Regions from separate parts of the Vibrio sp. QJM3NY_15 genome, predicted to be linked through region 2. Evidence: predicted binding sites of a transcription regulator. Region 2 holds the regulator's gene; each other region holds the start of a gene.
The links. Region 2 encodes CRP, which controls carbon source genes, mostly activating them, when cyclic AMP is high. Its sites were predicted from a motif close to TGTGANNNNNNTCACA; they were not measured.
Positions count from the first base shown of each region.

Region 1: a site for CRP is predicted at 3,531-3,546, ahead of malT (HTH-type transcriptional regulator MalT). Genes of this name have one in related genera too.
Region 3: a site for CRP is predicted at 5,377-5,392, ahead of deoD (purine-nucleoside phosphorylase). Genes of this name have one in related genera too.

Region 1 covers NZ_CM173518.1:1,030,977-1,039,047, forward strand. Annotated here, with positions in the region: gene AC3CKG_RS21000 (polyprenyl-phosphate transporter) at 1-78, opposite strand, end outside; gene malT (HTH-type transcriptional regulator MalT) at 633-3,341, opposite strand; gene AC3CKG_RS21010 (glycogen/starch/alpha-glucan phosphorylase) at 3,909-6,362, shown strand; gene malQ (4-alpha-glucanotransferase) at 6,541-8,071, shown strand, end outside.
Region 2 covers NZ_CM173517.1:3,308,917-3,316,987, forward strand. Annotated here, with positions in the region: gene AC3CKG_RS14935 (hydrolase) at 1-474, shown strand, start outside; gene AC3CKG_RS14940 (YheU family protein) at 584-796, shown strand; gene AC3CKG_RS14945 (phosphoribulokinase) at 874-1,743, shown strand; gene crp (cAMP-activated global transcriptional regulator CRP) at 1,985-2,617, shown strand; gene AC3CKG_RS14955 (2-oxoadipate dioxygenase/decarboxylase family protein) at 2,836-3,627, opposite strand; gene astD (succinylglutamate-semialdehyde dehydrogenase) at 3,886-5,343, opposite strand; gene astA (arginine N-succinyltransferase) at 5,383-6,402, opposite strand; gene AC3CKG_RS14970 (aspartate aminotransferase family protein) at 6,510-7,721, opposite strand.
Region 3 covers NZ_CM173518.1:1,049,225-1,057,295, forward strand. Annotated here, with positions in the region: gene AC3CKG_RS21060 (GGDEF domain-containing protein) at 1-1,342, opposite strand, end outside; gene AC3CKG_RS21065 (tetratricopeptide repeat protein) at 1,342-2,811, opposite strand; gene AC3CKG_RS21070 (lactate dehydrogenase) at 2,998-4,467, opposite strand; gene deoD (purine-nucleoside phosphorylase) at 4,550-5,260, opposite strand; gene AC3CKG_RS21080 (L,D-transpeptidase family protein) at 5,607-6,602, shown strand; gene AC3CKG_RS21085 (Lpp/OprI family alanine-zipper lipoprotein) at 6,748-7,014, opposite strand; gene AC3CKG_RS21090 (DEAD/DEAH box helicase) at 7,376-8,071, shown strand, end outside.

The sequences.
Region 1 (8,071 bases), on a different replicon from region 2:
GGTTCCGCCCGACACGCCAGGGACAACGTCGGCTGCGCCCATTGCCATGCCTTTGAAAAAAGTACTTAAGTAGTTCATTGCTTCATAGAGTTGAGGGTGATTTTGTGCAGTATACAAACTTTAGTGTAAAAAAAGTATGAATATGCCTTTAGCGAGGCGCTTTTATTACCTTCTTAATTGTAAGGCAATAAGTTGAACTGAACATTTGCCTAATATTTAAAATACAAGCACTTAGTGATTTGTCATTAAGGATAGCGATGAAACTGGTCTCTTATCGATATTGCATCATGGTTGCATTATGCAAATGCACTTTGCAATTCGCATGTTAAATTCGAGGGTTTTATGCGATGCAGAGCTTATAAAACGCCAAATTAAAGTTGGCACGCTAACTGCATTGTATAGATTGACCCTTCTTAAGCCGAGGGTCACCTAGCCAACTGACGTTGTTAGTGAACTTTTGATTTGTTCACATATATATAGAGCCAATCGCGATTATTGCGGTTGGCTATTTTTTTGCCTGTCATTTGGTTCTCTGCGCTCTGTTGTCTGCTATTTCCTGAATGTCCAAGCGAAAAAAAAGCCAGCCACCATTAGTGACTAGCTTCTGCTTTCTCACGAATCTCGAATCCGTTTTAGTATCCCATCAACTGCAACAAGTTTTCTGCTGTGCTGATCGCTTCTTTACGGTTGGCAATGTTTAGCTTTTGGTAAAGGTTACGGATGTGAGTCTTGATAGTGGTACCTGCTACGTCAAGTTCTTGAGCGATCTGCTCATTACTGAATCCAGAGTAGATCAGACCAAGCACCTGCCATTCCCGTTGGGTGAGTGGGCTAGTGCGCACAAGTTCTGGAATATTCGGGTGATTAACCAGATTTTCCACAAAGTCTTCATCGAAGTGAACCGAACGGCTACGTTGAGTTGTTGAGATATCTTTCATGATCTGCTGAGCACGGTGACGTTCTAAATCGCCAAGGCCTGGCTTGCTACTCAACTTATCCAAGATGTGCCCGATAGTGCCACCGTCGACCAAAAAGTTACCTACCATTCCGGTTTGATTGGTCATATGAAGCGCTTCTTCAAGCAATACACGAGCGCTATCTTCATCGTTGATCTGTGTGCGCAGCACGGCTTCAACAATCAAGTTTCTATTGGTATCCGTGATCAGGTGTGAACGCTGTGCTTCGCTTTTCAGGAAGGTCAGTGCTTCTTCCGCTTCTTCATATTGCTCAAGAATGATGTGAGATCTTACGATATTTCGCCACTGAAGCTGACAGAAGTGGTTACTCGCCGATTCAGGTCGAACTGCAACACTTAGCCAGTCACGGATGGCGTCTTTATCACCTTTTACCTGCCAGAATAAGATCAATGAAAGCGATGCATTCGCTGTCCAATCCACGTGATAAGTTGATTGGCGTAACAAGTGCTGAATTTGGTCGATAAACTTAGATGCTTTATCAATTTCACCACGGCTAAGCGAGATACGAGCCAGCATAGAGTAGCTGTGCAGGTGCTTACTTGGTGAGTGGTGGCCAAGGATGTCTAAGCCCTTATAACAACACTCTTCTGCTTCATCTAATCGGTTCCAACACCAGAAAATTTGAGCTCGAACACGCAGTAAGAACTCATGCAGGGGCACGTATTGCAGCTGGTGTTCTTCAATCAATTTGAACGCGCTGTCTTGTAGCTCAAAGGCCGCTTGAACATAGCCTTGGGCAATCAGGATTTCGCTTTGTTGCAGAATTGCCCACAGTGCTTGATGGTAAACCTGATACTGGCGAGCCAGTTTTTCCGTTTGTTGCATCATCGGCAGAGCACGGCTCAGGTTACCCATTACGTGGTTCACTTCACCAACAACAGAGGTCGCAACAATACGGCTACGATAAACGGTCGTGTTCAACTGGCTTAGTGAAAGCTCGGCTAATTCCAATGCTTTTTCAGGCTCATTGCTGTTAATAGCAACTTGCGCACGCAGGGCGTTGTATTGACCTTGCTGCTGAGTATCCAGTTCGATGTTTCGAGCTTGATACTGAGTTTCCGCTTCTTCTAAAAGAGTGCCCACTTGATCATAGCGATGCTGACTTTGTGCCAGCCAAGCGCGTAGCATAGATAGCTTCGGCTCACTGTATAGCTGATCCGTGGTTAGCTGTTTGATCGCCATCTCTAACGAAGATAACTCACCCTGGTTGAACATCGGCCAACCGTGTTCCGTCAGAATTTGAATGATCAGCTCTGGATCTTCTGCACGTTGTGCATGTCGCAGTGCTTGGTGAGGCGTTTTCTGTTTGATCCACGCTTTAGCGGCACTTCTGTGCAACTCGGCTTCTTGTTGTGGAATTCGAGCTTGGCGCTCGTGGGCAAGGAATTCACCGAACAGATTGTGGAATCGGTACCAGTTCTTCTCGCCTTCAAGAGGGTAGATAAATAGACCAAATCGGTTGAGTGATTCGATCATACCGAGCGCGTCTTCACGCTGTGTAAGCGCGCAGACTAATTCGTCATTGAAATGGTCAAGCACTGAACACTGCATCAAGAATTGTCGGGTTTCTTTATCCAGTAGGTCGAATACTTCTTCAACCAAGTAATCCCAAAGGTGGGCATGGTTAAAGTGAGAGAAAGATTCTGCCGATTGCGCCAGCGTGCGTTTTTGATGTTGAGCTTGAAGGGCAATAAGTTGTAACGCCGAAGGCCACCCCTCAACATAAGTACAGATACTGCCAGCGGTGGTGTCATCTACGCCATCAGCGACACGTTGATTGAAGAAACGCGTCGTCTCTTCAGTATCAAAAGCCAGAGAGTCGTTGCCAATTTCAATCATCAAATCACGAACGCGAAGGTTTGCGGTACCAAGTGGTGGTGTCCCACGGCTAGTCACAACAAGCGTTAGATTGTCGGGCATGTGCTTGAGGAAAAAGCGCATCGCCTCGTGAATGTCATCGTTATTAACTAAGTGGTAGTCATCCAGCACAAGGAAACATTCCTGGTGGAATTCAGACATTTCGGCGAACACTTCGCTTAACAAAGAATGCAGTGATGAAAACTGTCGCTTTTCTGCCAGTTTTTGGGCATTAGGACAGGCATTTTGAGTCGCTTTGTTAAGTGATTGAAGTAAGTAGTTGATATAGCGAAAGGCATCATTGTCACTATCGTCAATGCTGTACCAACCCACATTGGGTTTATCTACCAGCCATTGCGCAGCCATAGTGGTCTTGCCATAACCCGCAGGAGAGCGGAACAGTACGAGCTTGTAGCAATCTGCATTCTGAAGCAGATCGAGAACTCTAGGTCGCAGGATTGCATTGTGTAAGCGGCCGGGACGAGTCAGTTTCGAAGGGATCCACATGTCGAAGTTTTACACCTATTCCGTGGCTATGTTCTGGAATATCTCAATCTATCGTTGAGTACAGTCCTATGATATTAGCCTGATTACTTAAGTCTTTACTCATATTACGTGAAGCAAAACGTTACCGACTATGATCCTCCTCAGAAACCTTGCACTCCTGCATGTTTTTAGTGTTCTACGCCCTTTATTTGTGACTTTGCTCACCTTGCGGGGTGGTTTGTGAATGTGACTTTGTCCTTACCTACACATGTTTCTCTGCAAAAGATGAGAGGCAGAAAATATTTTCGTGATCTGAAACTCAGATTTGGCAATGACTTCAAATGGGTTAAATAAAAGTCACATCATTTGAAGTTAAGTTATCGAACGGGAGCTTGTGATCCCAGTCACTCCAAGTTTTTGTTCTCATTCAGAACATGAGAGTCAGATCACTAACCCTATGTCGGTACGCCCCCTACGCCCTCTCATCTACTCCTAGTTAGTCGTACGGGCGGGAGGATGTTTAGTTAATGGTGACCATGCACGATATGTCACAGATGAATTAGAACTATTAAAAGCGAGATTTCTGAAATGAAACCAACTCAGCAAAAAACTTTCGATAAAGTGTCGTTCCAAGAAAGCGTTAAGAAGCATTTATCTGCAACCTACGCAACAACGATTGAAAACGCGGATAGCCGCGCATGGTACCTAGCAATGGGTCGCGCATTAGCAGAACTCACAACATTCGACCTGCTAGAAACTGAAAACGATGAAAAAATTAAAAACGCGAAAAGCGTTAACTACCTTTCATTAGAGTTTTTGATTGGTCGTCTTACAGGTAACAACCTAATCAGCATGGGTCTATACGAAGAGATCACTCATGCAATGGAAGAGCTAGGTCAAAACCTAACAGACCTTCTAGAAGAAGAACGCGACCCATCACTAGGTAATGGTGGTCTTGGTCGTCTTGCTGCTTGTTTCATGGATTCTTGTGCCGCTCAAGAATACCCAACAGTAGGTTACGGTCTTCACTACGAATACGGTCTATTCAAACAGTCTTTCCAAGACGGTCGCCAACAAGAAGCACCAGACGCGTGGCGCGGTGTTGAGGGTTACCCATGGGAAGTTGCTCGTCCAGAACTAGCACAACACATTGGTTTTTACGGTCATGTAGAAGTTGAATACATCGACGGTAAAGAAGTTCGTACTTGGGTTCCAGGTATGGAAGTAAAAGCAATGCCTTGGGATCTACCAATCGTAGGTTACGAGTCAAACACGGTTTATCCGCTGCGTCTTTGGGAATGTCAGGCAATTGCACCATTCTCACTAGCAAGCTTCAACAACGGTGATTACTTTGAAGCGCAACACTCGCTAATCGATGCAGGTAACATCACTAAAGTACTTTACCCGAATGACAACCACGAGAAAGGTAAGACACTGCGCCTAATGCAGCAGTACTTCCACTCAGCAGCGTCTGTTCGCGATATTCTACGTCGTCACGAGGCAGCAGGTTTCTCTCTAGAAGATCTGCCTAAACAAGAAACGATTCAGCTTAACGATACGCACCCAACGATTGCGATTCCTGAGCTAATGCGCATCTTAATCGACGAGAAAGGTCTATCTTGGGATCAAGCATGGGAAATCAGTGCTCATACGTTCGCATACACGAACCACACGCTACTTCCTGAAGCACTAGAGACTTGGTCTGAATCTTTGATCAACCGTCTTCTTCCACGTCACATGGAAATCATTTTTGAAATCAACCACCGCTTCATGCAAGAAGTTCGCAAGATGTGGCCTGGTGACGGTGAGAAGCAAGCTAAGCTTTCTATCATCCAAGAAGGTTTCCACCGTATGGTTCGCATGGCAAACCTATGTGTGATTGGTTCTTACAAAGTAAACGGTGTAGCTGCACTTCACTCTCAACTGGTTAAGAAAGACTTGTTCCCTGAGTTCAACGAAATCTTCCCAGGCAAATTGACTAACGTAACGAACGGCATCACGCCACGTCGTTGGTTGAAGTTCTGTAACCCAGGTCTATCTACGCTAATCACTGGCAAGATCGGTACTGAGTGGCCAGCAAAACTTGAGCAGCTTGAAGGCATCGCTAAGTTTGCAACAGACGCGAAATTCCAAAAAGAATTCATGGCTGTTAAGAAAGAAAACAAACAGCGCCTTGCTGATTGGGTTCAAGAGAACATGGGTATCGAGCTAGATACGAACGCTATCTTCGACGTGCAAATCAAGCGTCTACACGAATACAAGCGTCAACACCTAGATTTGCTACACATTCTATCTCTGTACCACCGTATTCTTAATGAACCTGGTTTCGAGTGTGAGCCACGCGTATGTTTCTTCGCAGCGAAAGCAGCACCGGGTTACCACCTAGCAAAAGAAATCATCTTCGCGGTTAACAAGATTGCAGAGAAGATCAACAACGACCCTCGCATCGGTAACAAGCTGAAAGTGGTATTCATCCCTGACTACCGTGTAAGCATGGCTGAAATCATCATCCCTGCAGCAGACGTTTCTCAGCAAATCTCACTGGCTGGTAAAGAAGCATCGGGTACGGGCAACATGAAGATGGCTCTAAACGGCGCTCTAACTATCGGTACGATGGATGGTGCAAACGTTGAGATTCGTGAAGAAGTTGGTGATGAAAACATCTACATCTTCGGCCTAGACGTTGACGGTGTTGTTGCATTGAAAGCTCAGGGTTACAACCCATACGACTACTACAATGCAGACCCACTACTGAAAGCTTCTCTGGACCTATTGACTGGCGATGAGTTCTCTCCAGGTCAACCAGGCCTTCTACGTGCAACATTTGATAGCCTACTAGACGGCGGTGACCCTTACCTATGTCTAGCTGACTTCGCATCTTATGTGAAAGCACACGAAGACATGGGCACGCAATACAAAGACCAAGCAGGTTGGGCTAAGAAAGCGATTCTTAACACAGCATTGGTTGGTAAGTTCACATCAGATCGCTCAATCCGCGACTACGTGAACAACATCTGGAAACTAGAAGCCGTTAAACGTTAATAGTTCTAAAAGTAGCCAAGGCAGTTTCTGCCTTGGCTCAATTAGCTTGTGAGCAAACAGACGGCTTATTCAGATAGCGATGCTTACAAACTGATTGTCACAAGCTAATTGATTAGTAAAAAATTAAATAGACAACCCTACAAAAATTGAAAGCGTTAGAACGTTTTCGGAGAGAGCGATGAAAGAACAGACCGTATTAAAACAAGTCGCAGAAATGGCAAATATTGCCGACAGTTACGTTAGTGCGTGGGGCGATGAAGCACAGGTATCAGACGAAACGATTACGTCTCTATTGGCTTCATTGGGCTACGATACAAGCAGCGATGATGCACTGCTTAAATCAGCAGAAAGAAAACACAAAAAAGATGTACTAGACCCAGTTCTTGTCTTGCGTGATGGTGAGCCAGTAGAAGTGGCGTTGAATTTAGGTGTTAGTGCTCGTGAAAGCGAGTTCAGCTGGCGCTTAGAGACCGAGCAAGGAGAGGTACTTGAAGGCTATCTTCAATCTCAAGTCGTTCGTGATGAGCGTGCCGAGGGTGGCCCTTTAGTGTTTGCACTGCCAAGTGATTTGGCATGGGGTTATCACAAGCTCATCGTGAGTCGTAAGCGCCGTAAAAAGCCTTACGAGATGACACTGATTATTACACCAAAAGCGTGTTTTAAGCAGGCGCCAATCGAGCAAGGTAAAAAGCTTTGGGGTCCAAGTGTTCAGCTTTACACGCTAAGAACTCAGCACAACTGGGGTATTGGTGATTTTGGCGATCTAAAACAGCTTGTTGCGGATATTTCGTCTCGCGGTGGTGATTTTGTTGGCCTAAACCCAATTCACTCATTGTTCCCAGCGAATCCTGAAGGCGCAAGCCCATACAGCCCGTCTTCACGTCGTTGGTTAAACATCCTTTACATTGATGTGAGCTCAGTACCTGAATTTGCATTAAGTGCAGAAGCACAACAAACCGTAGGCAGCGCAGAGTTCCAACAGCGCCTACAGAAAGCTCGTGAAGCGCACTGGGTGAATTACACTGAAGTGTCTGAGCTGAAGATGAGCATCTTACCTCTGCTATTTGCAGAATTTAAGACTCGTCATCTAGACAAAAACAGCGACCGCGCACAAGCGTTCTTAGCGTTCGTTGAAGAGGGCGGTGAAAGCCTAATGCATCAAGCGGCGTTTGATGCATTGCACGGTGAACTGCATGCTGAAGATTCAGGTATGTGGGGATGGCCAGTCTTTCCTGAGAAATACCGTACATTCGATAGCCCAGCAACACAGAAATACATCAAAGAGAACCTAGAGCAAGTACATCTTTACATGTACCTGCAATGGATAGCGGATTGCCAGATCAACGATGCACAGTCTCTTGCAGAAGAGAAAGGCATGGCGGTTGGCCTGTACCGTGACTTAGCGGTAGGCGTTGCGGATTCAGGCAGCGAGACATGGGCTGATGAAGGCAACCTAGTGATGGATGCGAGCATTGGTGCTCCACCGGATATTCTTGGTCCTCTGGGTCAGAATTGGGGTCTACCTCCACTAAACCCAGAAGTACTTCAGGAAACCAGCTACGACGCTTACATCAAGCTACTTCGCGCCAACATGAAGCACTGTGGTGCACTTCGTATTGACCATGTTTTAGGTCTGCTGCGTTTATGGTGGATTCCAAAAGGTGAGAACGCAACGAAAGGAGCGTACATCTACTACCCAGTGCAGGATA
Region 2 (8,071 bases):
CCCTTTGACCTTGCTTGTTGTTCAAGTCGTATTGAACAAGGCTTCTCCAAACTCTATAAAAAGTACCTGCTCAATTCTTTGAAATCGAATGCATTGAAGAAACATAAACTGCTGCAAGAGAAGATTGGCATCTCAGCGGAAAGCATTAAGAAGATCGATAAGCTGTATGAGTTTGATGAGCGAATTACTGCGCCTTTGCACGGCTTCAAGAATGCACAAGATTACTATGCTCAATGCTCTGCCTTACCGAAGTTGAATCGGATTAAGCTACCCACACAGATCATTCATGCGAAAGATGACCCTTTCATGACCGATGATGTGATTCCAAAATTCGTTCTACCTGACAACATCGACTATCGTCTGTTTCAAAAAGGCGGCCATGTGGGGTTCATTACTGGTAGTACGCTCAAACCAAGGTTTTGGTTAGAAGAAGCATTACCCGCTTACTATGAAAGTATTCAAGATTCGGCATAATGGCCGAGCCTTTTAAGGGCTGAGTGATAGGCGTCGCTAGACACACTAATCAACACATCAATAAACCTATTTATGAACATATCCATGAACATAAAAGAGAGAAGTATTTATGATCATCCCATGGCAAGACATCGCACCAGAAACGCTAGAAAACCTCATTAAAGAATTCGTGCTACGTGAAGGCACAGACTACGGTGACGTAGAGGTTTCACTGCAAAACAAGATTGACCAAGTGAAACATCAATTAGCCTCAAAGGAAGTCAGTATCGTGTTTTCTGAGCTGCATGAAACCGTTGATATTCAAGTCACAAAACGCTTCTAAGCTGCGCTCATAAAGGAGCCGTGTTATAGTGGTAAACGATTGCTAACAAGTAAGTTACTCAAAAGACAAGGGTTGTCATGTCCGCTAAACATCCAATTATTGCGGTGACGGGTTCATCTGGAGCCGGCACCACCACTACCTCAGAAGCCTTCCGTAAAATGTTCAATATGATGGACGTGAAGGCAGCTTGGGTTGAAGGGGATAGTTTCCATCGCTTCACTCGACCAGAGATGGATGTCGAGATCCGTAAGGCGCGCGAGCAAGGTAAGCACATCAGCTACTTTGGTCCACAAGCTAACGATTTTGGCGCATTAGAAGAGTTCTTCCGCCAATACGGAAATGAAGGCACGGGTAAAGTCCGTAGCTATCTACATACCTTCGATGAAGCCGTTCCTTACAACCAAATGCCCGGCACCTTTACGCCATGGCAAGAGATCCCTGAAAACTCGGATGTGATGTTCTACGAAGGCCTTCATGGTGGCGTAGTCGATGGCGACATTAACGTCTCGCAACATGTCGATCTGCTTATCGGCATGGTACCGATCGTAAACTTGGAGTGGATCCAGAAATTCGTTCGTGACACACGCGATCGTGGGCACTCTCGCGAAGCGGTGATGGATTCTATTGTTCGCTCAATGGATGATTACCTTAACTACATTACCCCGCAGTTTTCGCGTACTCATATCAACTTTCAGCGTGTACCTACCGTAGATACATCGAATCCACTGAACGCCAAAGGGATTCCAAGTTTAGACGAAAGCTTCGTAGTTATACGTTTGCGCGGCATCAAAAACGTCGATTTTCCTTACCTTTTGGCTATGATTGATGGCTCATTTATGTCACGTCATAACACGCTTGTGGTGCCAGGAGGCAAGATGAGTTTTGCTATGGAGCTCATTGTAAGGCCAATTCTACAACAACTAATCGAAACCGGAAAAATAGGTTAACAAAACGACATTCTGGTTGATTACTTTTCATACCGTGATCATGTGCACAATTTTGCGTAAAAAATCGTAGCTTGGTCACGATTAAAATCAAGAAATAGTACCTGAAAAAGGATACTATTCTTAAACGAAACACAAGATAGCTTGCAGCACTCAACGAGTGCTCTTATCCTAACTGAGTCAATTCAGGCTTAGCTAAAATACGGAAAGCGGCAAGCATACCCTGCAGAGGAAGTGAGATATTATGGTTCTAGGTAAACCTCAAACCGATCCAACATTAGAGTGGTTCCTTTCACACTGTCATATTCATAAGTACCCTTCAAAAAGTACTTTGATTCATGCTGGTGAAAAGGCAGAAACCTTGTACTACATCGTTAAAGGTTCTGTGGCTGTTCTTATCAAAGACGAAGAAGGTAAGGAAATGATTCTTTCTTACCTAAACCAAGGCGACTTCATCGGTGAACTTGGACTTTTCGAAGAAGACCAAGAGCGTACTGCGTGGGTTCGTGCTAAATCTCCTTGTGAAGTAGCTGAAATTTCTTTCAAGAAATTCCGTCAACTTATCCAAGTGAACCCAGATATCCTGATGCGCCTTTCAGCGCAAATGGCAAACCGTCTACAAGTAACTAGCCAAAAGGTTGGTGACTTAGCGTTCCTTGACGTAACAGGTCGTATCGCTCAAACGCTACTAAACCTAGCGAAACAGCCAGATGCAATGACTCACCCTGATGGCATGCAAATCAAGATCACTCGTCAAGAGATTGGCCAGATCGTTGGTTGTTCTCGTGAGACCGTAGGTCGTATCTTGAAGATGCTTGAAGAGCAGAACCTAATTTCTGCACACGGTAAGACTATCGTGGTATACGGCACTCGTTAATCTCGATTAACTGAGCCAAAAATTTGAAAGCCACCAAATGCAAATTTGGTGGCTTTTTTGTTTTCTAGAGATCTAGAGAGCAGATGCGAGATGCGAGATGCGAGATGCGAGATGCGAGATGCGAGATGCGAATAGAGCACCTACCGCGTCCCAGCGCAAACACTCTCGATGCGAAGCGCACCCGCACCTCGAGGGCAAAGCCCGTGCTCGTATCTTCTTTAACCGTTGGTGCTTTCAAAGATTTTGTCAGCAGATGCCGCGACAAATCCGGTATAAAGATCACCATTGGCCATCGCATAACGCTTAGCGAACTCATAGAAGCCCCCAGGAATCATCTCATTGCCTTCAACAAATGAAACTGGGACTTTATCTGCCATTGTTGATGATTGCTCTAATAAGACCTCTGGAGAGCCTTTCACCTCGCCGCCAGATGCATTGATAGTGAATCCTGATTCGCTCAGGTAATCATTTACTGCCTGAACTTCATCAAAAGCGTCAAGTTGATTAACGCTCACCGTAAAGTGGTTTGCACCGTAACCATGAGCTGCGAGCCAAGAAGCGTATTCACTCTCTTTTGCTAGCACTTGGAAATCTGCGAAGCTCAAATCCCAAAGACGACCACCAAACAAGAATTCATGACCTTGAAGCTTACTTGCGTCAACTTGCTCAACCAACTTAGCAACGATCTGTTGTAAGCCACTTGAACACTCTTCTACCTTCAACTCACTAATGAACACTTTTGGTTGGTTTGGATCTGGGTGCTCGTAGTGCTTAGCCACTAGCTTCTTGCTCTCAAATAAGTAATCACCACACGCCTTGTAACCTAACTCAAGGAAAGGTTTAGCCAATGTTTCAATACCTAGCGGTGCAACATTGAAAGTACGCAGTGCAATGTGATCATTAATCAGAGCTTCGTCTTCTTTCAGCAAGTGATGCACTTTCTCAGCCGATGGACAAAGCCTGTGAATGTAATCGTCCCATAGTGATTTAAAGAGTAGATCGGGCGTCATGGTGACTCCTTGTCAGAGGTTCTAGCAAGCTAGTAATTTGGATTAGAAAGGGAGAGGCTGGACATAGAGTCAGCAGCCATCAGCCTGTGACATACTTGTTCTATTATTATCTACCGTCCAATCGAGGTGTCGGACGTGGGTGAAAAGAGGAAGCGATAACACCGCTTCCTTATTACACAATCAATCAATGAATCTGTTATTCATGAACTTAGAGCTCATAAGCTTATGATTCATCAAGTTATAGCTTAAAAGCCAAAACTACAGCTCAATACCTGGGCTAAACGTAGCTGGCAGTTGAGTTTCACCACCTTCCATTGACGCCATTGGGTAAGCACAGTAGTCCGCCGCGTAGTAAGCACTTGGGCGTAGGTTGCCTGAAGCACCCGGGCCACCAAATGGTGCATCACCACTTGCGCCTGTTAGCTGGCGGTTACGGTTAACAATACCCGCACGGATATGGTCAACGAAGTATTCCCATTCAGAATCATCTGTTGATACAAGACCCGCAGACAAACCAAAGCGCGTGTCATTAGCCAGTTCAACTGCTTGCTCTAGCGATTGGTAGCGAACCACTTGCAGCAATGGGCCGAAGTACTCTTCATCTGGCAACTCAGCAATGTTGGTTGCATCGATAATACCCGGAGAAACAAACGCCGCTTCGCCCGCTTTTGCTTCAACTAGGCTTACACCACCTAGTGATTGCAGATTAGCTTGCGCGTCCAAAATGAACTTAGCCGCCGCTTCAGAGATCTGTGGTCCCATGAAGGGTGCTGGCTCAGCGAATGGCTGATCAACACGAATCTTCAAGGTCGCCGCAACGAGCTTATCGAGCAGTTGATCGCCCTTCTCGCCAACAGGAACATACAAACGACGAGCACATGTACAACGTTGACCTGCACTGATGAAAGCCGATTGGATAATGGTATAAACCGTCGCGTCAGCATCACCAAATTGGTCACTGATCACCATCGGGTTGTTGCCACCCATCTCTAGCGCCAGCATCTTGCCCGGTTGACCTGCGAATTGACGGTGAAGGATATGACCAGTATTCGCACTACCCGTGAATAGCACGCCATCAAGACCTTTAGCATCGGCTAGTGCGATACCTGTCTCTTTAGCGCCTTGCACTAGGTTGATCACGCCAGCAGGAAGGCCAGCTTCTTGCCATAGCTTCATCGCAAACTCACCAGTCCAAGGTGTCTGCTCTGACGGCTTAAATACCACGGTATTACCCGATAGCAGTGCTGGAACAATATGACCGTTAGGTAGGTGACCTGGGAAGTTGTAAGGACCAAATACCGCCATAACGCCTAATGGACGATGACGCAGTACGATTTGGTTACCTGCCGCTTCACGCGAAGCTTCGCCCGTACGTTCGTGGTATGCACGAATAGAGATAGCGATTTTACCCGCCATTGCGCCCGCTTCAGTGCGAGTTTCCCAAATCGGTTTACCCGTCTCTTTTGCAATAATCTGTGCTATCTCTTCGCTGTTCTCTTTTACTTTCTCAGCAAAGTTCAACACGATCGCTTCACGCTCTGCAAAGCTCAGTTTTTTCCAAACTAAGAACGCATCACGAGCCGCTGCTACTGCAGATTCAACCTGCGCTGGTGTTGCACTATCGCCTTGCCACACCACTTCATTGTTGTATGGGCTTACTGATGTCATGGCGTCGCCTTGACCTGCCACCCACTGTCCTGCTATCCACTGAGTCATACTTCTATCCTTAAAATCTTCGACAGATAATCGCCGCTCTTATTGAGCCAACATGCGAACGAATTCGCCTTCTTTTACTTCAAGAGCGCTTGCTACTTCAGATGATAAAATCACTGTGTCGCTTGCTTGGTCATACGCGCCTTTCGCGGCTACTGCGCGGAAGTTCTCAAACGAGGTATTACCAATTAGGAAGTCTTTAGAGCTTGAGTGCTCTGCAATTTTCACCTGAGCTCGAATCGCATGACGCACTGATTCAATGTTTCTTAAATCACACTCAACCGTTGGGCCTGCATCAAAGATGTCAACATAACCGCGGTTAGTGAAACCTTCACGTTCCAACAACTTAAGTGCTGGGCGTGTATTATCATGTACCTCTCCAATCACCGCCTGAGCCTCTTTGCTCAGTAGGTTCACGTAGATAGGCAGCTTTGGCATTAGGTCAGCAATGAAGCCTTTCTTACCGATACCAGTGAGGTAATCTGCAAGCGTGAAATCAATTGAGAAGAAGTGCTCTTGCAGCCATTGCCAGAAAGGTGAGTTACCTTCCGCATCCGATACACCACGCATCTCAGCAAAAATCGTTTTCGAGAAACGCTCTGGGTGTTCAGACATGATCAGGAAGCGACACTTCGACATCAAACGACCATTCAATCCACCACGGAAAGCTGGGCGCAAGAACAGTGTGCAGATCTCACTGCATCCGGTGTAGTTATTGCCGAAAGTCAGCAGCTTAACGACGTTATTCACGCCAAGCTTTTGCGATGAGTGAACCACTTTGCTGATGTGGTAAGAGTAAAACGGAACATCCCAGCCAATTGAGGCTTCGATGCCTGTGGTACCGGCGACTTCTCCCGTTTCAGTGTCGAAGCCAACCATTAGGTAGCCTTCATCACCAGGTTCAGTCACGTCTTGTTTAGCAAAGCTGTATTCAGAGTGAGTAATTCGGTTAGTTAACAGTTCTTCGTTAACCGGAAGAGATGTGAATCCGTGACCAGATTCAACCGCGCAGGTATGCAGCGCATCGTAATCAGATAATTTTATTGGGCGAACAACTAGCATCAATATTCCCTCCAGATGCAAAACAGGCCCAAAACCAGAAGCTTGGGCCTTTAGCAGTACGTCATGGGATCGCTCTAATGGCGATCATTCCTATGACGCCGCTCAGGCTAAACTAGCGTAGCGATTGCTTTGTCTAGTTTTGATAAACCTTCTTCAATTTCTTGTGTAGTGATAACCAGTGATGGTGTGAAACGAACCACGTTTGCACCCGCAACCAGTACCATCAAGCCTTGTTCGCCTGCTGCTACTAATACATCACGAGCTCGACCTTGCCATGCTTCATTAAGCGCAGCGCCTAGCAATAGGCCTTTACCGCGAACTTCACTGAATATTTGGTATTTGTCGTTAATCTTAGCTAAACCATCACGGAATAGTGCTTCGCGTTCTTTCACGCCAGCCAACGTTTCAGGTTGGCTTACTACGTCAACAACTGCTTCAGCAACGGCACACGCCAGTGGGTTACCACCGTAAGTAGAACCGTGCGTGCCCACTTTTAGGTGCGTCGCAAGTTCAGACGTTGTTAGCATTGCACCGATAGGGAAACCACCACCTAGTGATTTCGCAGTGCTTAGGATATCAGGTGTTACACCTAGGCCTTGGTAAGCGTAAAAGTTACCCGTACGGCCATTACCTGTTTGCACTTCATCAAAGATAAGCAGCGCATTGTGTTTGTCACACAGTTCACGAACTGTGTTCACGAACTCAGATGTTGGAGAGATGATACCGCCCTCGCCTTGCAGAGGTTCCATCATGATTGCACATGTGCGATCTGAGATGTGCGCTTCTAGCGCTGCAATATCGTTGTAAGGCAGGTGAGTTACATCGCCCGGTTTAGGACCGAAGCCATCAGAGTAAGCCTCTTGACCACCCACAGTTACGGTAAAGAAAGTACGACCGTGGAAACCTTGTTTGAATGCAATGATTTCAGATTTCTCAGGACCGTGAACATCCGCTGCCCAACGACGAGCTAGCTTCAATGCAGCTTCGTTCGCTTCAGCACCAGAGTTGGCAAAGAATACTTTTTCTGCAAAACATACGTCTGTTAACTTCTTCGCTAGACGTAGTGCAGGTTCGTTGGTCATTACATTACTTAAATGCCAAATCTTGTTTGCTTGCTCAGTAACTGCGTTAACCATTGCTGGGTGACAGTGACCCAAACAGCTCACAGCGATACCACCAGCAAAGTCGATATACTCTCGGCCTTGTTGGTCCCAAACGCGTGCGCCTTCCCCTTTTACTGGGATCATTTCCATTGGGTTATAACAAGGCACCATCACCTCATTAAACAGACTACGTTCTACTTTTTTTTCCACTGTCATCGTACATTCCTTCTCGATACCGCAAGCTTCGCAAATAAGCGTACTGGTTCATAAGTGAGACAAAGATATTTTCTCTCGCCATAATCCCGCCGCAGCATTATATTTACATTTAATTAACGTTTTCAATAGTGGATTATTCTTTAGCCATCCCTAACAACCAGCTAAACGTCACTACCTATGACTATTTATGCATCAATTAATCTGTTTTATGAAGCTTTTTTTACCTAAACGCATAACCAGTAATAGCAAAGCCTTACTGGCATTGCGGTATATAGGGTTCGAGACGAAATAAGGCGAATAATTTTGCATAGGCTAAAAACTTAGCCTGAAGAGAGAGAAATGTTATAAAA
Region 3 (8,071 bases), on a different replicon from region 2:
CTTCTCCACCAAATCGAACGCAAGATGCCCCTCTAAACTTGAAGTAAGCGCGCAGCTCTTGAGAGACGCTGACAATCGCTTTATCACCCACTAAATGACTAAGTTCATCATTGATCGACTTAAAGTGGTCAATATCGACCACCATTAATGCAAAAGGTGTTTCGTGTAGCAGCATGTCCTTAAGTTTTACATCCAACCAGCGGCGGTTGTGTAAGCCAGTCAAAGGGTCGGTAAATACATCTTGTTGGAGTTGCGCTACCGCGTTTTTATGCTGCTCTGTTGTTTCTTTCAGCTCTCTGTTTTCTTGCTCAGAGAGAATGAGTTTTAGCTGCAATTCGAAGCGAGATAGGCGGCGTAATTGGTTAGATCCAAGTTCACTGATTGGGATCTGCTTCATGAGATCCGTTTCAATTCGATAGCCTTTTTTCTCATAGCTTAGCGCTTCATGGAAACGCCCTTGATTCATACATACATCACTTAACGAGTCGTAGAATCGTTTTGCTAAAACAGGTGAAGAGTAGTCCTTCACACGCTTGTCTGTACTCAACAAGATCATGCTTGCGTACTCTTGCTTACCCGTTGCATTCAAGCAATGTGCTAACTCAAGTCGAGTCATGGTTGAAAGCCAGCTAGCTTGGGTATTATTGGCAGAGTAGTGAACCTTGGATAAACAGCGCAGTGCCTCATGGTATTTTTTCTTTGCTCGAAGCACCTTCGCTTGATAAAGCAGGATTTGGGCGGTCAGCAGTTTGTCACTGACCAGAATACTCAGCTCTTCGCATTCATTAAGCAGATCACTAGCGGCAGTAATTCGATTGAGCAGAAGAAGGCTCGCGACCATATGCAGCTTGAACTTAAGGCGAAGTGAACGACTGCTTATTGCATGATCAATGCTATTGATCTTTTGATAGTAGCGTAGTGCTCGGCTGTGATCGCCATAGGCATCGCACAGGTTACCCATGCCTAAAATAGCTAACACGTACTCATCGATGTGGCCGTGTTCAACAGCGATTGAAGATGAACTGACAAATTCATTCAGTGCTGAAGTGTAATCCCCAATTTCAACAAGACGATCACTTAGGCTGGTTTTGACGGTAAGAATGTCTTCTATGTCGTTAGGCAAATCGAGTAGGTTGAGTGCTAACCTGAGCTCATCAATGCTGGCTTGGTTTTGTTGCAGCTCAGCACGGTATTCCGAACTGATGATGTAACAGTGTGCCTGCTCTGTTTTGGTCGTAGATACATGTTGGCGAATGTGATCCCAGAATATGATCGCTTCTTCACCCGATACCGACGACGGATCTAATCCAGCATCTGTGATTTTACTTAATAGCGTTTCCATCAATCTCTTACCTCGGCATCATCTTCTTCTAGCTGTTCAAGAGTGAACGGGAACGTCAAAATGTCATTGAGGCTGACGGTAGGGTTTGAACCTTTTAATCCTTTTCGGTGCCAAGGGTAGATATCGAGCATGGTCGTCAGCGTTTTGAACGTTTGTTCTGCCGCACCGCCTTTTTCAGAAAGCATAAGAGCCACACGCTCTGAGCTTAGCCTTGAAATGAAATCGTTTTGATTACATAGGGTATGAGCGATTTCGGTACAGACATCTAAGTAGTCGGGGTCGACATGCTGAAACATGATGATGCTGTGATTCGAACGTTTGAGCTCTGTTTTGAAGAGAACCAGTTGTTCCCACCAAAACGTCTCAGAGACAACAAAAGAGAAGTGCTTTTCTGGATCGTATTCATGTTGACCACGAATGCGGTTTATAAGCTTTCGAGCTCTCTGTTCAAGTTGGCGTTTGGAGCTGCGCGCTTTATCGAGGCCAACTCGTGTCGTTTGTTCGCGAAGCATACCGATAGAATATTGACGGTATTTCTTGAATGCGATTAACGCGGCTTTAAAATCTTGGTTTTCTTCTGCAACCAAAGATTGTTGATAGCAGATCTGGCTCAGTAATTCACCGTTGTCGAACTCGTTTGCAGATTGTTCAGCCAATTTGAGTAATTCAGCGGCGTGTCCAGGTCTTTTTCGCAAAAGTTCTAATCGAGCTCGGCTGATATAAGAGTGCGCCTTCATCCAAATTAGGTTGTGTTCTACTGCAAGGCTGTGCGCTTTGGCGGTGGCTTTTTCTGCATCATCTAAACGCTCTAAGCCAAGTAGAGCAAGGCCTCGGAAGTCCCACACTTCTGCGTGCCACGTATTATCTTTGTGTTCTCTAAGTGCTTCTTCTGCCCCATCTAACACCGATAACATCTCAACATAATTGTTGAGCAGGTAGTAATCCCAAGCGAGTAGTATTCTCGCTTTGCCCTCTAGCCAGCCTATGCGGCTAATATTCGCCACTTTTACAGCGAGTTGGTGGGTAGAGCGTGCTAGCTTGTATTCGTGGGTCATCCGCCAAATGTTGCCGAGGCCAATCAAGCTCTCAATTTGTATCTCAACTTCATCAACCAGCGCAGATTGCTCTAAGGCATTGATCCAAAACTGTTGAGCTGAATAATATTTGGCTTGCCCCCAGAATTGGAGCGCGTGTAGGTGAAGGATTTCAGGAAGGAAAACGTCGGTGTCTAAGCGGTTCTGCCGCTTGTAGGCTTCTTTGATGTGCTTTAAACCAGTCTGATAATCCATCAGGTTCCAGCTGCACTTTGCCATTAACATCAGTGACTGGATCGCTCCCTCTTCAAACAGAACTTGCTCAGATCTGACGAGGCACTGTTGTGCAATCTCAAGGATCACCAACGGTTCAGAGTCGACACGAGTTTTGAGTTGTTCTAGTTCTGTTTCAAGAAGATACTGATTTTTGTCCAAGGCTTAGGTCCATAATTATCGAACATATTGATAACACAATCATTATAAGAGTGTGATTTAGGATAAGCACTAATTATCTTTCGTAGAGCATGTTAGGAACATGTATCTTTTCCATTTATGGGTGTTACCTCATGTTGTTGCTTTTAAATCAATGAGTTCCCAAGTAAATGTCTGGTTTATAGGTATCTATGAAAGTAGTTGCTTTAGGGTTAATGGCTGCTCAGTTACACCTAAACGCTGTGCTGCAGTTAGCCCTTGCTTATCTTGGTAGCACAGATTGTGCCAAGCCCTGAATATGTCGAGTAACGGAAGAATGCCGCCAGGACGAAGTTTACGTCTTGGTTCATTAATGAAGCTATCAAACAGAACTTGGAAGCGTTGTTGATAGAATTTAGTCTGTTGAATAGAGGCGGTGTTAAACCACTGTTTTGGTTCTGGATTGTTACCCGTTAGATAACAAATGCCTTTTTGTTGATCGCCTTGGTTTGCGATAGCCCAGCGATCGCGCCACCAACTCATGTGCACAATGTCGATCTTTTCAAAACTTTGATCGTCTTGCCAGCTAGGATCTTCCTCTACATACATAAGGTCAATATTTTGACTCTGTATGCGCGGCAAGCAAACGCTTAGGGCGGCAGATCTTAGTAATGGATCTTGTGGCATATAAATGGCGACATGCTTATTCTCGTCACACATATCCAAAACATGTAAGAAGTGTGCGTAAGAGGTGTAAGGCGGTCGAATAAGTGCCCCTTTAGACGGGTAGCTAAACGTTGTGAGGTTACCCATAGGGTCCTCAACGTTACCTCTCGCCAGAATCACTTGGTATTGCTGTTCAATACGCTCTTTCAGCTTATCAGAAGGCTGAGGAAGTTCGAGATTTGCCTCTGATGAGTGTTCTTTTGAGACAAAGCGCGCCACATCGTCGTAGGGGTTATGGTCAACATTTCCCGAAGGCTCTTCATTTTGTGAGTAATTCACGTGTTGGCAAAGGATATATCCAGAATGCGCTTCACCCGTCGCTATCCAAACCACACCGTTGTTACTTTGTGGTTGTAAGCGCTGATAATGGGAAGCGAATTGATAGTCTTTGGCATGATTAACCCATCGTGCATCGATCATCGCTAATTTGCGACGGCACCGGCTGGCGATATGGTCAACATGGTCATAGAAAGTCTTTGGATTGATCTCTAATTTTCTGCAGATTTCACGTACGGAATAACCCATGAACAATAAGCCCATGAGGTTCTCTTGAAACTGAAGTTTTTTATTGGAACCAGACCACTTATCAACGAAGGTCGATTGGCAATCTTTGCATCGATAACGCTGCCTGTCACCGCTGTAACCGAAGGCATGGTAAAGATGTTTGTGGGTATGAACCGATAGGCCAAAGTTATCGCAATCATCATTGCGGCAAGCAGGAAGGCCATCGCTGTGAAGTTGTCGCAGGCGATGAAGTTCGCTTAACACTTCACGATTGTTAAGTAAGGGGGGGAAAGCTCCACATTCACGACAAACCATCGCTGGACGCTTAGGGTTCGCGTGTTGCAAAACATACCGTTTTGCATCGCTCAAGCCAAAGTTGTCACACGCCAATGTTTTACAAAAGTTGAGTTGCAAACCATCCGCATCTTTTGGCAGCTTGTCGTTAGACACGATCTCCCCCTCGGGATTATTTGAGCAGCCAAGTGAACTCGGCTGCGAGGTAACGCTTTTCAATGTATCTTTTATCAAACTGTTAGATGTTGATTGCAGTCTCTAGAGCAACTTTCATCATGTCGTTGAAAGATTTTTGACGGTCTTCTGAGCTTAGTTTCTCGCCACGGATGATGTGGTCAGAAACGGTTAGGATAGTTAGGGCTTTAGCACCAAGATCCGCAGCAACACCGTAGATACCAGCTGCTTCCATATCAACACCAAGGATGCCTAGCTTTTCCATTTTTTCGAAAAGGTCAGCTTCTGGAGTGTAGAAAAGGTCTGCAGAGAATACGTTACCAACTTTAACTGGAACTTCTTGTGCACGTGCTTGGTTAACAGCTTCTTCTAGAAGACCGAAATCAGCGATAGCAGCGAAGTCATGGTTGTTGAAACGAATACGGTTCACTTTTGAGTCAGTAGAAGCACCCATACCGATAACAACGTCCATCAGTTTAACGTCGTCACGTACTGCACCACAGCTACCTACACGAATAACGTTTTTTACACCGTACTCAGCGATAAGTTCGTGTACGTAGATGCAGCATGATGGGATACCCATACCGTGGCCCATTACAGAAACTTTCTTACCTTTGTAAGTGCCTGTGTAACCAAACATGTTGCGAACGTCACAAACTTGCTTCACGTCATCAAGGAATGTTTCAGCAATGTATTTTGCGCGAAGCGGGTCGCCCGGCATAAGTACTGTTTCTGCGAAATCACCAGCTTGAGCATTAATATGAGGTGTAGCCATGGTCGTTCTCCAAAGTTTAAACGGTAATTATAGGAACAGGATTTAATCAATTACCGATTCTGTTGAATTGAATTCGTTTTGTTGAGGCAATATTAGCGAGTTAAAACGAGGCTCCATGAGACTTTAGTCACAAAATGGATCCAATATTATAGTTTTATTAATATTGATAACCAAATGTGTTGAAAGCTTAAAGGCAATCGATTTTGTATGGGTAATTTGCAAGCTAACTACAGATAAATCTCTAGATATAAACCTATTGCATATTAGTTTAGAGACAACAATACATTGTAGAGACGTTTGATCAGCGATAATCTAAACTTTGATAAAAGACAAACCAAGGAATTGTATGTCGTATTGCGCTAACTTGATGCCTTTGCTCGCTATGAAAACAAAACTGCGCAAGATCGCCTTGCTTACTGTGAGAACGACTTTGTTCCCTCTGGTAACAACTCTGCTTGCAGGCACGATGACCTCGTCGTGGGTGTCTGCTGCAACTTTTGAGTTGCCACCAAAAGAAAGTCGTATCGTGGGCAGAATCCAGCAACATGAAGTTGCGGCGGGTGAAACGTTGGCTATTATTGCAAAGCAATATGATATTGGCTTTCTCTCTTTGATGGCGGCAAACAAAGGGGTTGATCCTTTTCTTCCTGCTGAAGGCTATGTGTTAAGCATTCCTAGCCGTTTAATTCTGCCGGATACTCCGAGAAAAGGCATTGTGATTAACCTTGCTGAGTTGAGGTTGTACTACTTTGAGCCTGAGAAAAATCAGGTGCATGTCTTCCCTGTCGGGATTGGTCGAGTAGGGCGTGATACTCCCGAGATGATCACTAAGATAAGCCAAAAACGTCCAAACCCGACTTGGACTCCTCCAAATTCAATCCGTAAAGAGTACTTAGAGAAAGGGATTGAGTTGCCAAGAGTGGTACCTGCTGGGCCCGAAAACCCTTTGGGTGAGTATGCATTACGACTTGCTTACGGTGCAGGTGATTACCTGATACACGGCACCAATAAAGACTTTGGGATTGGCTTACGCGTCAGTTCCGGGTGTATTCGTATGGAACCTAAAGATATTGAGTGGCTTTTTGAACAGGTCAGTCGTGGCGAACAAGTCACGATAATCGATGAGCCGATTAAAGTGTCTTTAGAGCCTGATAGAAGCGTGTTTGTTGAAGCTCACGAACCATTGACGCGAAGTGACGGCTCTAAGAAACTACTGCAAATCCCGGTTGAATTAAAATGGTGGCTTGAAGATGCAGACCTTCCTAACTCAAAGGCAAAAGCAGTTATCTTTGCTCAAAATGGTGTGCCTGTTGAAATAGCACCGCCGGTGATTGAGTTCTAATTTGATAGGTTGTGAATAAAGCCTTAAAGCTTTCTTTCTCTTCTCCCTAAATAAAAAACACCACCTCGAAAGAGGTGGTGTTGTCAATTTACTGTATGTATATACGTCTTTTGAAATCTACAGCTTAATTGAGCTTATATCTCAATTACTTAGTGTAAGACTCAGCAATGTTATCGATACGGTCGTTAGCACGATCCGCTTCTTCTTTTGCTGCCATAGCCGCAGCAGATGCTTCTTGAGCTTTCATTTCAGCAGCAGCTTTGTCACTCTTAAGTGCTTCTACTTCGCTGGTTAGCTCAGCAACTTGGTTAGTTAGTTGGTCCATTTCTGATACCGCTGCTTCTTCAGGCTCTGAAGAACAACCAGCTAAAATAAATACTGAGGCTGCAGCTGCGATTAACGTCTTATTCATAAGAACTCCTTGCTTATTTATCATCAAAAGATGCGCTATACATTCTTTATCATATAGTCGCTTCATTAATGATTGTAGCGACTAATTTTTTAACTGCAAAAACAATAACTAAAGAAATTGCTAAATTTTTGAGGTAATTAGCTAGGTATCACAATCTGTCTCATTTTTGAGATGAAGTGTTTGGTGCGGCAATAAGGCAGTGAAAGGGGAGTCACCCCTTTGCTAGCGGTGCATACAATATTCTGGCTAACATTAGATAAAAGGATAAATTTACTGTGATCTCTATCCTTATAAAGTACTTTCGCGGTATCATGTCACGTTAAATTAATTTTATTCAATACCATCATGACTGGAGAGTCCTTTGCACTTTAAAGATTTAGGCTTAGATAACCGCTTACTGAAGAACTTAAAACATTACGACTTCAAGAAGGCGACAGAGATCCAATCAAAAGCGATCCCTGTTGCTATTGCTGGTAAGGATCTATTGGCTTCATCAAAAACGGGATCAGGTAAAACATTGGCGTTTGTGTTGCCGATGATACATAAAGCATTAAAAACAAAAGCGTTTTCTGCTAAAGATCCTCGTGGTGTAATTTTGGCTCCTACTCGTGAGCTAGCTAAACAAGTTTACGGCGAGCTGCGTAGCATGCTTGGCGGTCTGTCTTACGAAGCGACACTTATCTTGGGTGGCGAAAACTTTAACGACCAAGTTAAAGCTCTGCGTAAGTACCCTCGTTTTATTGTTGCGACTCCAGGCCGTCTTGCTGATCACCTTGAGCACCGCTCACTGTTTTTAGATGGTGTTGAAACGCTAATCCTTGATGAAGCTGACCGTATGCTGGATTTAGGTTTCGCACCTGAGTTACGTCGCATTGCGAATGCAGCTAAGCATCGTCGTCGTCAAACGTTGATGTTCTCTGCGACGCTTGATCACGCGGAAGTGAATGGCATTGCAAATGAAATGCTAGACGCACCTAAGCGTATCTCTGTTGGTGTTTCTAACGAACAGCACCTTGATATCACTCAGAAGTTCTACCTGTGTGACCATCTAGATCAT